3 regions of the Kitasatospora sp. NPDC114501 genome follow, and region 1 is predicted to be linked to each of the others. Evidence: riboswitches for the same ligand, from Rfam matches in the RefSeq annotation. Region 1 holds a riboswitch; each other region holds the start of a gene.
What was found. A riboswitch is a leader RNA that binds a small molecule or an ion and turns the genes downstream of it on or off. The one in region 1 is predicted to bind S-adenosylmethionine.

Region 2: another riboswitch for S-adenosylmethionine. It lies ahead of thrC (threonine synthase); the one in region 1 lies ahead of ACZ7RU_RS02680 (aminotransferase class V-fold PLP-dependent enzyme).
Region 3: another riboswitch for S-adenosylmethionine. It lies ahead of ACZ7RU_RS13665 (IclR family transcriptional regulator); the one in region 1 lies ahead of ACZ7RU_RS02680 (aminotransferase class V-fold PLP-dependent enzyme).

Annotation. Positions count from the first base shown of each region.
Region 1 covers NZ_JBVKDS010000001.1:570,403-574,691, forward strand. Annotated here, with positions in the region: gene ACZ7RU_RS02670 (response regulator) at 1-223, shown strand, start outside; gene trpD (anthranilate phosphoribosyltransferase) at 341-1,417, shown strand; SAM riboswitch class IV at 1,527-1,645, shown strand; gene ACZ7RU_RS02680 (aminotransferase class V-fold PLP-dependent enzyme) at 1,697-3,061, shown strand; gene ACZ7RU_RS02685 (Lrp/AsnC family transcriptional regulator) at 3,065-3,346, opposite strand; gene ACZ7RU_RS02690 (rhomboid family intramembrane serine protease) at 3,343-4,173, opposite strand.
Region 2 covers NZ_JBVKDS010000018.1:154,861-159,149, reverse strand. Annotated here, with positions in the region: gene ACZ7RU_RS30440 (alpha,alpha-trehalose-phosphate synthase (UDP-forming)) at 1-707, opposite strand, end outside; gene ACZ7RU_RS30435 (glucosyl-3-phosphoglycerate synthase) at 746-1,747, opposite strand; SAM riboswitch class I at 1,894-2,029, shown strand; gene thrC (threonine synthase) at 2,046-3,326, shown strand; gene ACZ7RU_RS30425 (MoaD/ThiS family protein) at 3,353-3,631, shown strand; gene ACZ7RU_RS30420 (cold-shock protein) at 4,169-4,289, shown strand, end outside.
Region 3 covers NZ_JBVKDS010000006.1:201,345-205,633, forward strand. Annotated here, with positions in the region: gene ACZ7RU_RS13655 (GlxA family transcriptional regulator) at 1-84, opposite strand, end outside; gene ACZ7RU_RS13660 (NADP-dependent oxidoreductase) at 155-1,105, shown strand; gene ACZ7RU_RS13665 (IclR family transcriptional regulator) at 1,227-1,940, opposite strand; SAM riboswitch class I at 2,144-2,286, opposite strand; gene ACZ7RU_RS13670 (DUF7144 family membrane protein) at 2,411-2,839, opposite strand; gene ACZ7RU_RS13675 (HEAT repeat domain-containing protein) at 3,067-3,738, shown strand; gene ACZ7RU_RS13680 (HEAT repeat domain-containing protein) at 3,742-4,289, shown strand, end outside.

The DNA.
Region 1 (4,289 bases):
CGTCCCGGCCGGCGGGCTGGGCCTCGGGCGCCAGCTCAAGGACGAGATCTACGGCTGCCCGCCGGTGCTGGTGCTGATCGGCCGGCCGCAGGACTCCTGGCTCGCCGCCTGGAGCCGGGCGGACGCCGCCATCTCCCACCCGGTGGACCCGGTGGCGCTGGCCGAGGCGGCCGCCGTCCTGCTGCGGGCCAGGGTGGCGAAGCGGACTCCGGCCGTCCGCTGAAATCCGCCCGGCAACTGGAAAAGACGGGGGTAGAAGCGACCGCTTCGCTCGATAGGCTGACTCCATCCGTACGGACGTCCCCCCGGAGCGGGGAACCGACAACAGCTGGAGTCAGCCATGGTGAACGTGAACCCTGCGAACGGCGGTAGCGACCCCGCGCAGGTGGTCCGCACCTGGCCGGACGTCCTGTCGGCGCTGTTGCAGGGGGAGGACCTCGACCGCTCGTCCACCGCGTGGGCGATGGACCGGATCATGAGCGGCGAGGCGTCCCCCGTCCAGGTGGCCGGGTTCATGGTCGCGCTGCGGGCCAAGGGCGAGTCGGTCGAGGAGATCGCCGGCCTGGTCGACGCGATGTACGAGCACGCCGAGCCGCTGGAGATCCCCGGCCCGGCGGTGGACATCGTGGGCACCGGCGGGGACCGGGCGAAGACCGTCAACATCTCCACCATGTCGGCGATCGTCGCGGCCGCCGCCGGCGCCAAGGTGGTCAAGCACGGCAACCGGTCGGCCTCCTCCACCAGCGGCTCCTCGGACGTGCTGGAGAAGCTCGGCGTGGCGCTGGACCTCTCCTCCCAGCGGGTCGCCGAGGTGGCCGAGGAGGTCGGGCTCACCTTCTGCTTCGCGGCGAAGTTCCACCCCTCGATGCGGCACGCCGCTACCGCGCGGCGCGACCTCGGGGTGCCGACCGCCTTCAACATCCTCGGCCCGCTGACCAACCCGGCCAAGGTCACCGCGCACGCCATCGGCTGCTTCGACACCCGGCTGGCCGGGCTGATCGCCGGGGTGCTGGCCCGGCGGGGCGCGACGGCGCTGGTCTTCCGCGGCGACGACGGGCTGGACGAACTGACCATCACCACCACCTCGCGGGTGTGGCTGGTGCGCGACGGGGTGGTCACCGAGACCACCTTCGACCCGCGGGACGTCGGCATCGAGCTGGTCGGCATCGAGGCGCTGCGCGGGGCGGACGCCTCGTACAACGCCGAGGTCGCGCGGCGGCTGCTGGCGGGCGAGCACGGGCCGGTGCGGGACGCGGTCCTGCTGAACACGGCGGCCGCGCTGGTCGCGCTGGACCTCGGCGACGCGCCGCTCGGCGAGCAGCTGGCGGCCGGCATGGAGCGGGCCGCGAAGGCGATCGACTCGGGCGCCGCGCAGGACCTGCTGCGGCGCTGGTCGGAGGCCACCAGCCGGATCTGAGGCGGTAGTTGGGGAGCCCGGGCCGGGTACGCCGGCCCGGGCTCCGGTGCTGTCCGGATGCTGGATGCCCGTTTGACCGCCCGCTGGACGCGGCCTAGAGTCTTCGCCAGGTCATGAGTGACAGCGCCAAGCCCCAGCTCGCTGTCCGGCAACCCTCCGTCCGTGGCGGGGTGCCCTGGGTGAGGACCGGGTCGCCACGGCAGATCGTCCGTGCGACAAGCGCGGACACCCGGCGACTGGCACTCCGGGGGTCCCTTACCCCCGAAGGAGTGCATCCCCATGTCCCTCGCCACCGAAATCAGCACCCCGCTCCCGGTTCTCGGCGCCGACGTCCAGGTCCCGCTCGCCAGCGGTGAGAAGGTCGGCTACGCGGCGCTCGACTACGCGGCCAGCTCGCCGGCGCTCCAGCGGGTGTGGGACGACGTCGCCGCCTACGCGCCGTACTACGGCAGCGTCCACCGCGGGGCCGGGTACCTCTCCCAGCTGTCCACCGACCTGTTCGAGCAGAGCCGCCGCACCGTCGGCGAGTTCCTCGACCTGCGCGAGGGCGACCAGGTGGTCTTCACCCGGGCCACCACCGACTCGCTCAACCTGCTGGCCGCCGCCGTTCCGGCCGGCACCCGGGTGTTCGCCTTCGAGACCGAGCACCACGCCTCGCTGCTGCCCTGGGCACACGCCGGACTGGACGTCAGCTACCTGCGGGCGCCGCGCTCGCGGGCCGAGGCGGTGGCCGCGCTGGACGCCGCGCTCGCCGAGGCGCCCGAGGGCCCCAAGCTGCTCTGCGTCACCGGCGCCTCCAACGTCACCGGCGAGCTGTGGCCGGTCGCCGAGCTGACGGAGACCGCGCACCGGCACGGCGCCCGGGTGGTGCTGGACGCCGCCCAGCTGGCGCCGCACCACCGGGTCTCGGTGCGCGAGCTGGACGTCGACTGGGTCGCCTTCTCCGGCCACAAGATCTACGCGCCGTTCGGCGCCGGGGTGCTGGCCGGCCGGGCGGACTGGCTGGACGCGGCCGAGCCGTACCTGGCCGGCGGCGGGGCGACCCGGACGGTGGCCCGGGAGGCGGACGGCTCGGTGGCCGTGCAGTGGCACACCGGCCCGGCCCGGCACGAGGCCGGCTCGCCGAACGTCATCGGCGCCTACGCGATCGCCTCGGCCTGCCGGGCGCTGACCGAGGCCGGCTTCGACGCGCTGGAGGCCCGCGAGCAGCGGCTGATCGCCCGCCTGACCGCCGGTCTGGCCGGGATCCCGCAGGTGAAGGTGCTCAACCTGTTCGGGGAGGGCTCGGCGCGGGTCGGCGTGCTGTCCTTCGTCGTCCGGGGCTGGAACAGCTCGCACTTCTCGGCCGCGTTGTCCGCCGAGTACGGCATCGGGGTGCGCGACGGCCTGTTCTGCGCCCACCCGCTGGTGCGCACGCTGCTCGGGGACGAGGACGTGGCCGTGTCCGAGTGCGGGGCGCCCGATCCCTCGCTGCCGGGCGAGCGCAGCCTGAACGCGATCCGGGTGAGCTTCGGCGCCGGGACGCCGGACGAGCACGTCGACCGCTTCCTCACCGCCGTCCGGGAGCTGGTGACGGACGGCGCGGCCTGGAACTACCGCAATGAGGGCGGCCGCTGCGTCGCGGACACTCAGCGCGAGGGCTGAGGGCTACTCGTCCAGGCCGAGGGCGAACGCGGCTTCCAGGTCGTGCTGGGAGTAGGTGCGGAAGGCGATCTGGGTCTCGGTGTGGGCCACGCCCGGGACCTTGTTCAGCCGGCCCGGGATGACCTCGGCCAGGTCGTCGTGCCGGCGCACCCGCACCATCGCCACCAGGTTGTAGCCCCCGGTCACCGAGTAGACCTCGCTCACGCCGTCGATGGCGGCGATGGACTCGGCGATCTCCGGGATGCGGTCGACACTGGTCTTGATCAGGACGATGGCGGTGATCACAGTTCGGGCTCCTTTGTGAGGTGCCGCCAGCGTATCGGGCGTCCGCCGGGTCGTCGCGGGGGGTGGCGGCGGACCACGGTGCAGGCGTAGAGGAACCCGGCCGAGAAGCCGATTACGTGGACCAGGTACGCCACCCCGGGCCCGGCCGAGTGCACCGACCACCACTGGAGGGCGAACCAGAGGCCGAGCACCAGCCAGGCCGGGAAGCGCAGCGGCAGGAAGAACAGCAGCGGGACGAGGGTGGTCACCCGGGCCCGGGGGTGCAGGCGCAGATAGGCGCCGAGGGCGGCGGCGATCGCCCCGGAGGCGCCGATGAGCACCCGGGTGGAGTTCGGTGAGTGCGCCTCGGCTAGCGCGAAGCCGTACGTGGTCAGGCTGCCGGCGGCCAGGTAGAAGACGGCGTACCGGGCCCGGCCCAGCCGCCGTTCCACGGTGGGGCCGAAGACCTGGAGGAAGAGCAGGTTCCCCAGCAGGTGCAGCCAGCCGGCGTGCAGGAAGAGGCCGGTGAGGACGGACAGGGCCGGGTGCTTTCCCGGGGTCGGGGCGGCCGGGCAGCCGGGGACCGGGTCGGGGGCCTCGGCCAGCTGTTCGGCGGTCAGCGGCCGTCCGGCCAGCACCTCGGCCGGAACGGCGCCCCAGCGCTGCTCGTACCGCTGCTCGGCGCAGACCCGGGCCTGGCCGGTGCCGTACAGCGGGTTGAGGCCCGCGGCCGGTCCGAGCAGGAAGACCAGGGTGTTGAGCGCGATCAGGGCGTAGCTGACCGCCGGGACGGTCGCCGCCGGGCGGCCGCCCCGGGCCGCGGTGTGGTCCGGGACCGCGAACGCCATGCGGCCAAGCATCCCTCCGGGCGCCGCAGGTGACACGTTGGTTTACGGCAGGTGGACCAGCCCGGGTGTTCGGGCGACCGGTGGTCGCGGTGGTTGCCCCAGGCAATAGGCTTGGG
Region 2 (4,289 bases), on a different contig from region 1:
TCGCAGCAGGCGGCGAAGGCGCGGGCCCAGCGTTCGGTGAGGAAGCCGGCCCGGTCGGCGCCCAGGATGCCGGTGAGGACGGCCCGGGCGACGTCGTCGGGCAGCAGCCGGAAGTACTCGGGCGGGGCCCAGGGGGTGTGCGAGAAGTGGCCGATCCGCAGGTCGGGGCGGGCCTCGCGGAGCAGGGCCGGGGCCAGTGAGAGGTGGTAGTCCTGGATGAGGACGGCGGCCTCCGGGGCGGCTTCGGCGGCCAGGGCCTCGGCGAACGCGCTGTTGTAGGCCTGGTAGGCGGCCCATTCGGTGCGGAACCCGGCGTCGAAGGAGGGGGCGGTGGGGGTCGCGTAGAGCAGGTGGTGGACGAACCAGAGGGTGGAGTTGGCGACCCCGTTGTAGGCGCGGGCGAAGGTCTGCGGGTCGATGTCCAGCATCCGTACGGCCTGGCCGCCGACCTCGTGGCCGGCCAGGTCGAGGCGGCCGCGGGGCGCCTCCGCGGCGGCTCTGCGGTCGGAGTCGCTGAGGGCGGCGCAGACCCAGACGGCGTTCGGGTCCTCGATGGCGGACAGGCCGGAGACCAGGCCGCCGCCACCCCGGCGCAGGGTCAGCGTGCCGTCGTCGGCGGTGCTGAAGGACACCGGTCCCCGGTTGGAGGCCACCAGGACGGAGGCGGTGCCCGTGTCGCTCGAACGGTTGGTCGTGAGATCGCCCATGGTTGGGATGTTGCCTGGGGTTCGGCGTGGCAAACCCGTCAGTGGCGGGTCGCGTATTCGGGGACGGTGTGCATCGGGGGGCGTTCCAGGGCGGTCACCGGGTGGGTGTGGGCGGTGAACGCGCGGGTTTCCGGGTGTCGGGTGAACTGGGTGAGATGGGGGTGGACGAGGTCGGCGGAGGCCTTCAGGCGGTGGGTGCGGTCGAGGCGTTCCAGGGCGGTCCGGTAGATGGTGGCGGCCATCCGGCCGAGGGCCTGGCCGTCCTGGTGGCGGTGGTGCCGGACGCCGACGTCCACCTGGGCCAGGGCGTCCAGTCCGGCCAGTTCCAGGGCGTCGACCAGCAGACCGAGTTCGACGCCGTAGCCGGTGGGGAAGGGCAGCCGTTCGAGCAGTGAGCGGCGGGCCGCGTACTCGCCGCCGAGGGGCTGGACGAACCCGGCGAGCTCCGGCCAGTGGAGGTTGAGCAGGGGGCGGGCGACGAGTTCGGTGACCCGGCCGCCGCCGGCGGGCAGCACGGCGCCCTCCGACTCCAGCGGGCGGTCGTACATGGCCTTGACCAGCTGGATGGACTCGTCGGTCAGCAGCGGGCCGACGATGCCGGTGACGAAGGCCGGGTCGAACTCGCGCAGGTCGGCGTCGACGAAGCAGACGATGTCGCCGTGGGTGACCAGCAGCGAGCGCCAGAGCACCTCGCCCTTGCCGGGGACGGCGGGCAGGCGGGGGAGGATCAGGTCGCGGTGTTCCACCCGGGCGCCGGCCTCGGCGGCGACGGCGGCGGTGGCGTCGGTGGAGCCGGAGTCCACGACGACGAGTTCGTCGACGAGCGGGAGGCGTTCCATCAGCTCGCGGCGGACGGTGCGGACGATGTCGCCGACCGTGGCCTCCTCGTCCAGGGCGGGGAGCACCACGCTGACCGTGCGACCGGTGCGCTGCTTGGCGTCGAGGAGGGTGCGGACCGGCCGGTCGGCCGCGCTCCAGGAGCGGCGGCGCAGCCAGGACGCCGCCTGCGGGAGGAGCTCGGGGGTCGGTTCGGCGGGCACTGAGGTCTCCTCGGCGGGTCGGTGGGACGTGTCATCTCGCTTGGCGGACGGTCCCGTTCAGGATTGACGCCTTCGGATACAGTCTTCGTACAGCGGTCGGACCTTTGCACGCCGGGGTCGCCGTTGAGCACCACCACAATTTCACAAGCTCATCCAGAGGGACTGAGGGAACGGCCCGTTGACGTCCCGGCAACCTTCTCGCGCGGCTGTCGACGACAGGCCCCGGCGGGACAGGTGCCAATTCCGGCCCGTGTCGCGACCGCGCCACGGGGAAGATGAGGAGAGAGGCCTCGCCGTCATGGCTATCGACACTGCCGCACCCGTCTCCGTCGACCTCGGCCCCGCCGCCGCGCTGTCCTGTCGCGAGTGCGGCACCCGCTTCCCGCTCGGCCCCAGCTTCGCCTGCCTGGAGTGCTTCGGCCCGCTGGAGATCGCCTACGAGTTCGGCAGCGAGGGCGCCGAGGAGCTGCGCAAGCGGATCGAGGCCGGTCCGGCCTCCATCTGGCGGTACGCGCCGCTGCTGCCGGTTCCGGCCGACGTGGCGTCCAAGCCCAACCTGAACCCGGGGTGGACCCCGCTGGTGAAGGCGGACAACCTGGGCCGGGAGCTCGGTTTCACCGCCCAGCTGCACATCAAGGACGACTCCGGGAACCCGACCCACTCGTTCAAGGACCGGGTGGTCGCCTGCGCGATCGAGGCGGCCCGGGCGTTCGGGTACACCACGCTGTCCTGCTCCTCCACCGGCAACCTGGCCGGTGCGGTGGGGGCGGCGGCGGCCCGGGCCGGGTTCCGGTCCTGCGTGTTCATCCCGCACGACCTGGAGCAGGGCAAGGTCGTCATGGCCGGGGTGTACGGCGGCGAGCTGGTCGGCATCGAGGGCAACTACGACGACGTGAACCGCTTCTGCTCGGAGCTGATCGGCGACGCGGCCGGCGAGGGCTGGGGCTTCGTCAACGTGAACCTGCGGCCGTACTACGGCGAGGGCTCCAAGACGCTGGCGTACGAGATCTGCGAGCAGCTCGGCTGGCGGCTGCCGGAGCAGATCGTGATCCCGATCGCCTCGGGCTCGCAGCTGACGAAGATCGACAAGGGGCTCCAGGAACTGATCAGGCTCGGCCTGGTCGAGGACCGGCCGTACAAGGTCTTCGGTGCCCAGGCCGAGGGCTGCTCGCCGGTGTCGGCCGCGTTCAAGGCCGGCCGGGACGTGATCAAGCCGGTCAGGCCGAACACCATCGCCAAGTCGCTGGCGATCGGCAACCCGGCCGACGGCCCGTACGTGCTGGACATCGCCCGCCGCACCGGGGGCGCGGTCGAGGACGTCACGGACGCCGAGGTCGTGGCGGCGATCCGGCTGCTGGCGCGGACCGAGGGGATCTTCGCCGAGACCGCGGGCGGGGTGACCGTCGGCGTGCTGAAGAAGCTGGTCGAGACCGGACAGCTGGACCCGGCCAAGGAGACCGTCGCGATCAACACCGGCGACGGCCTGAAGACCCTGGACGCCGTCTCAGACGCCGGGATGACCGCCGTCATCCGCCCGACGCTGGACTCGTTCCGCGCCGCCGGCCTCGCGTCCGCCTGAACCACCCGTCCCCCGCAAGGAGAGTCATGAGCGCCAACGTCCGCATCCCCACCATCCTGCGCACCTACACCGGCGGCGCCGCCGAGGTGACCGCCGAGGGCGCCACCCTGGCCGAGGTCATCGCCGACCTGGAGAAGAACCACGCGGGTATCTCGGCCCGCATCCTGGACGACACCGGCAAGCTGCGCCGCTTCGTGAACGTCTACGTGAACGACGACGACGTGCGCTTCGCCGAGGGCCTGGCGACCGAGATCAGGGACGGCGCCGGAATCTCGATCATCCCGGCGGTGGCCGGCGGCTGCTGAGCCGTTCGCGAGAACCCGCGGTCGCCCGCGCGTACGGAATTCCGCTCTCCGTATGCACGGGCGACCGCTTGCATTCTTGCGGGAATATTTCCGAGTCGAACCGGAGTAGAGTGTCGCTCGGCTGGGAACAAGGTTTCCCTTTCGGCCCCCGCAGTGCGCGGCCCGGGGGCGCCCGGCCGCCGGGACCGGCCCGGGAAACATGTCAGGCGGATGTCAGAATTCCCGCAGACCTTTGAGTAATTCGTCCGCTATGTCCGGCGTGGAATGCCGAGTTTATTCCGATTCGGCCCGTACTGTCCTGTGCCGGCTTGATGGAATTACCAGCGGCTGACCCTGTTGCAGAGGGCGTCGGTCCGGATACATTCAGCGGCGGTCGACGCAATCACCCGCTCACCGGAAGCCGCCTGGCGTCCCGCGCGGAGGGTTGCGGCGTGCACGGCTGCGCCCAGGGGGGGTTCCCCGGGCCGGCCTTCAACCAACCCGGGCCCGCGACCTGCGGGCGCGTGAAGGGCCAGCACAGCACTAGGGGAGTTCGGAATGGCTCAGGGCACCGTCAAGTGGTTCAACGCGGAGAAGGGCTACGGCTTCATCGCGGTCGACGGTGGTGCGGACGTCTTCGTCCACTACAGCGCGATCCAGATGGACGGCTACCGCACCC
Region 3 (4,289 bases), on a different contig from region 1:
GAAGGGGTAGACGCCGTCGAGGGCGAGGACGACGACACGGTGCGGCGGCCGGTCGCGGAAGGCGAGGGTTTCGATCGCGGGCATGGCACGATCCTATCGGTCTTTGGCAATCTTGCCATTTCCCTGGTCAGGGCCGTGACCTCAGGCTTGATCCATGACCACGAACACGATGCGAGCCATCACCCAGACCGCCCTCGGCGCCCCGGACGTCCTCCACGAGACCGAGGTCGAACGACCCGAGCCCGGCGTCGGCCAGATCCTCGTCGCCGTCCACGCCGCGGGCGTCAACCCCACCGACTGGAAGCACCGCGAGCACGGCTACTTCCTCGGGCAGCCGCCGTTCACGCTCGGCTGGGACGTCTCCGGCACCGTCGAGGCGGTCGGCCTCGGCGTCTCGCTGTTCGCGCCGGGCGACGAGGTGTTCGGCATGCTGCCGTACCCGTACGGCGTCGGCTCGCACGCCGAGTACGTCGCCGGCCCCGCCCGGGCCTTCGTGCCCAAGCCGGCCGCGCTGAGCCACGTCGAGGCCGCCGCGCTTCCGCTGGTGTCGCTCACCGCCTGGCAGGCCCTGGTCGACACGGCTCGGGTCCAGCCGGGGCAGCGGGTCCTGGTGCACGCCGCGGCCGGCGGCGTGGGGCACGTCGCCGTGCAGATCGCCAAGGCGCGCGGCGCGTACGTCATCGGCACGGCGTCCGCCGCCAAGCACGACTTCGTCCGGGGTCTGGGCGCGGACGAGGTGATCGACTACCGCACCGCCGACTTCGTGGAGGAGGCCCGCGACATCGACGTGGTCCTCGACCCGCTGGGTGGGGACGACCGGCTGCGCTCGCTGGAGACGCTCCGGCCGGGCGGCGTCCTGGTGACGATCCTGCCCCAGGGCCTGGAGGAACCGGCCGAGCGCGCCGCCGAGTTGGGCGTGTCGGTGCGGTCCCTGCTGGTCGAGCACGACCAGGCGGGCATGGCCGCGATCGCCTCGCTCGCCGAGTCCGGGCAGCTGCGGGTGCACGTCTCCGCCGCCTACCCGCTCGCCGAGGCCGCGAAGGCCCACGCGGAGGGCGGCACGGGCCGGGTCACGGGGAAGCTGGTGCTCACCGTCCGCCCGTGACGGCGCGAGGCGGTGCGGATCCGGGGGCCGGATCCGCACCGCCGAGGCCGGCTTCGATGTCCTACTGCGGGGACCGGGCCCTGGGGCGCGCGGAGGTGCGTCCCAGGGCCCGGAGCTCTTCTCAGGGGTGGCGCAGGGCCTCGGTGAGGCGGTGGGCCGCCTCGACGACGGCCTGGGAGAGGGCGGCGCCGGGGTGACGGGTGAGGCGTTCGATCGGGCCGGACACCGACACTGCGGCCACCACCCGGTTGGACTGGCCGCGCACGGGCGCGGAGACCGAGGCGACCCCGAGCTCCCGCTCGCCGACGGACTGGGCCCAGCCGCGCCGCCGTACGCCGCTCAGGGCGGTGGCGGTGAAGCGGGCGCCCTGCAGACCGCGGTGGAGGCGCTCGGGCTCCTCCCAGGCGAGCAGGATCTGGGCGGCGGAGCCGACCTTCATGGGGAGGGTGATGCCCACCGGCACGGTGTCGCGCAGGCCGGAGAGCCGCTCGGCGGCGGCCACGCAGATCCGCACCTCGCCCTGGCGGCGGTAGAGCTGGGCGCTCTCGCCGGTGACGTCCCGCAGCTGGGTGAGCACCGAGCCGGCCGCGGCCAGCAGCCGGTCCTCGCCGGCGGCCGCCGAGAGCTCGCCGAGCCGGGGGCCGAGCATGAACCGGCCCTGCATGTCCCGGCTGACCAGGCGGTGGTGTTCGAGTGCGACGGCCAGTCGGTGGGCGGTGGGCCGCGCCATGCCGGTGGCGGCGACGAGGCCGCCCAGGGTGACGGGGCCGGCCTCCAGGATGCCGAGGATCGAGGTGACCTTGTCGAGCACGCCGACGCCGCTCGTGTTCTCCATGGGTGGGGTACTCCAGTCTCAGGGCCCGGGAGCAGCGGGTCGGCGCTGCTCACCGGCGGCTCCGGGTGGGGAGCCGGGGAGGGTGGTCAGCGAGGACGGGCCGGGGAAGTCGGCCGATTGCCTGCGCCGGGCACGAGACGGGTACGCGAAAGGGCCGGGGCGGGAAGCGCCCGGGCGAAGGACAGCACAGAGAGCACCGTGTCTCCTCATCTTTCCCGCGCCACAGTGGCGACAGGCCGGAGTTGGCACTGCCCCCGGACGGCACGGCGCGTACTTCGGACGCCGGGTCGAACGGGGAGTTGCCGGGGCTTCGTAGGGCCGGTCCCTCCACCCCTCTGGATGATTCGCGAGGAACGATACAAGACTCCCCGGGGCGCTCGGCAAGCCCCCCCCGTCCCCACACGCGGCCGCCTGCCGGGACGACGGGTCGTCCGGCAGGCGGCGGATCGGGCGGAACGGTGCGCTACCGGTCAGGCCGGCTTGTCCACCCGTCCGACGCACAGCGCCCAGATCACCAGGGCGTCGATCGCGATCAGGACGACGGCCCACAAGGGGTAGTAGGGCAGCCAGAGGAAGTTGGCGAGCATGCCCAGTCCGGCGACGACGACGCCGATGATGCGGGCCCAGACGGCACCGCTGAAGACCGCGACACCGGCCACGACCACGACGACGCCGAGGATGAGGTGGATCCATCCCCACCCCTCGGTGTTCATCGAGTACACGTAGCTGCGGGTGACGATGAGCAGACCGTCCTTGCGGACGGCGGCGGCACCCTGGAAGACCGCCATCATGCCGGCCGTGATCAGCATGACCCCCGCGAAGACGGTCCACCCACTCGCATGGGGGTACCGCTCAGGGCCCCTGGCGACGGGGCCGGATCCGGTAGCACTACTGGCCATGACATGGGCTCCTTCGGTGGCGGCCGCCTCGCGGACACGGGGAGACGGGGGGAGAGCAGCCGGGCGGAGGTGCTCCGGGGAGCGCGGGGACGTGCACCCGCGACGGCGGAGCCCCGTATTCACGGTAAGACCGGACTCCCCATCCCGCCGCCGTGGGCCGCGTGCCCGGATCTGCTTGACCTTGTCACGGTGACAAGCCCTTCACTGTGGCCGAGGAGGTGGTCCTGATGACCAGGGCGGAAGAGGACACGAACACGGTGCGGGCGCTCCGGGGGCTGGCGCACGACGACCCGTCGGTGCGGCTGCGGGCGGCGCTGGCCGTCGGCACGAGCCCGCACCCGGGGCTCGTCGGCGGGCTGGTCGAGCGGTGCGCGGTCGAACCGGAGTTCCTCGTACGGGAGATGCTCACCTGGGCGCTCACCCGCTACGAGGCGGCGGTGACGGTCCCGCTGCTGCTCGGCGAGGTCCGCTCGGAGCGCGCGCAGGCCCGGAGCCAGGCCCTGCACACGCTGTCCAAGATCGGGGACCGGCGGGCCTGGCCGGCGATCACCCCGGCGCTGCTGGCCGACGCCGACGAGGAGGTGGCCCGCAGCGCCTGGCGGGCCGCCGTCGTGCTGGTGCCCGAGGGTGGCGAACGCGAGCTGGCCGTAGTCTTGGCGGCTCAGCTCGGACGCGGCGGACGCGAGACGCGGCTGAGCCTCAGCAGGGCGCTGGTCGCGCTCGGGGAGGTGGCGCTGCCGACGCTGGCCACCGCGGCGACGGACCGCGACCCCCGGGTGCGCGCGCACGCGCTCGCCACGGCACGGCTGTGGCGCGACCCGGACGCCGGCTTCGAGTCCGCGGTCGAGGAGGCGAAGCGCACGGTGGCCCTCGGCGGGGGCGGCCGGGAGGGACGGTAGGCAGTGTTGATCGGCGAGGTCGCGCGGCGGTCCGGGGTCAGCGCCCGCATGCTCCGGCACTACGAATCACTCGGACTGGTGCGGCCGACCGGGCGTACCGACTCCGGTTACCGCCGGTACTCGGACGAGGACATCCGGCGGATCTTCCACATCGAGAGCCTGCGGTCGCTTGGCCTGTCGCTGCGCGACGTCGGGCGGGCGCTCGACGATCCCGGGTTCGCGCCCGCGGAGCTCGTCGACGACCTGATCCGCCGGACCCGCGAGCGCATCGCGGCGGAGACGGAGCTGCTCACCCGGCTGCGCCGGATCGACGCCGCGGAACCCGCCGGCTGGGAGGAGGCCCTCCGGGTCGTCGCGCTGCTCCAGGGCCTGGAGTCGAAGAGCGCGGGGACCCGGCAGCGCGCGGCCCTGTCCGTCGGCGAGGCCGTCCCGGTGCCGGTGGAGGCGCTGGTCGAGGCCGTGCTGGGCGAGTCGGACCCGCACGTCGCCGGAGCGCTCCGCTGGGCTCTGGCGCAGGCCGGCGGGGACGGCGCGGCCCTGCTCGCGGAGGG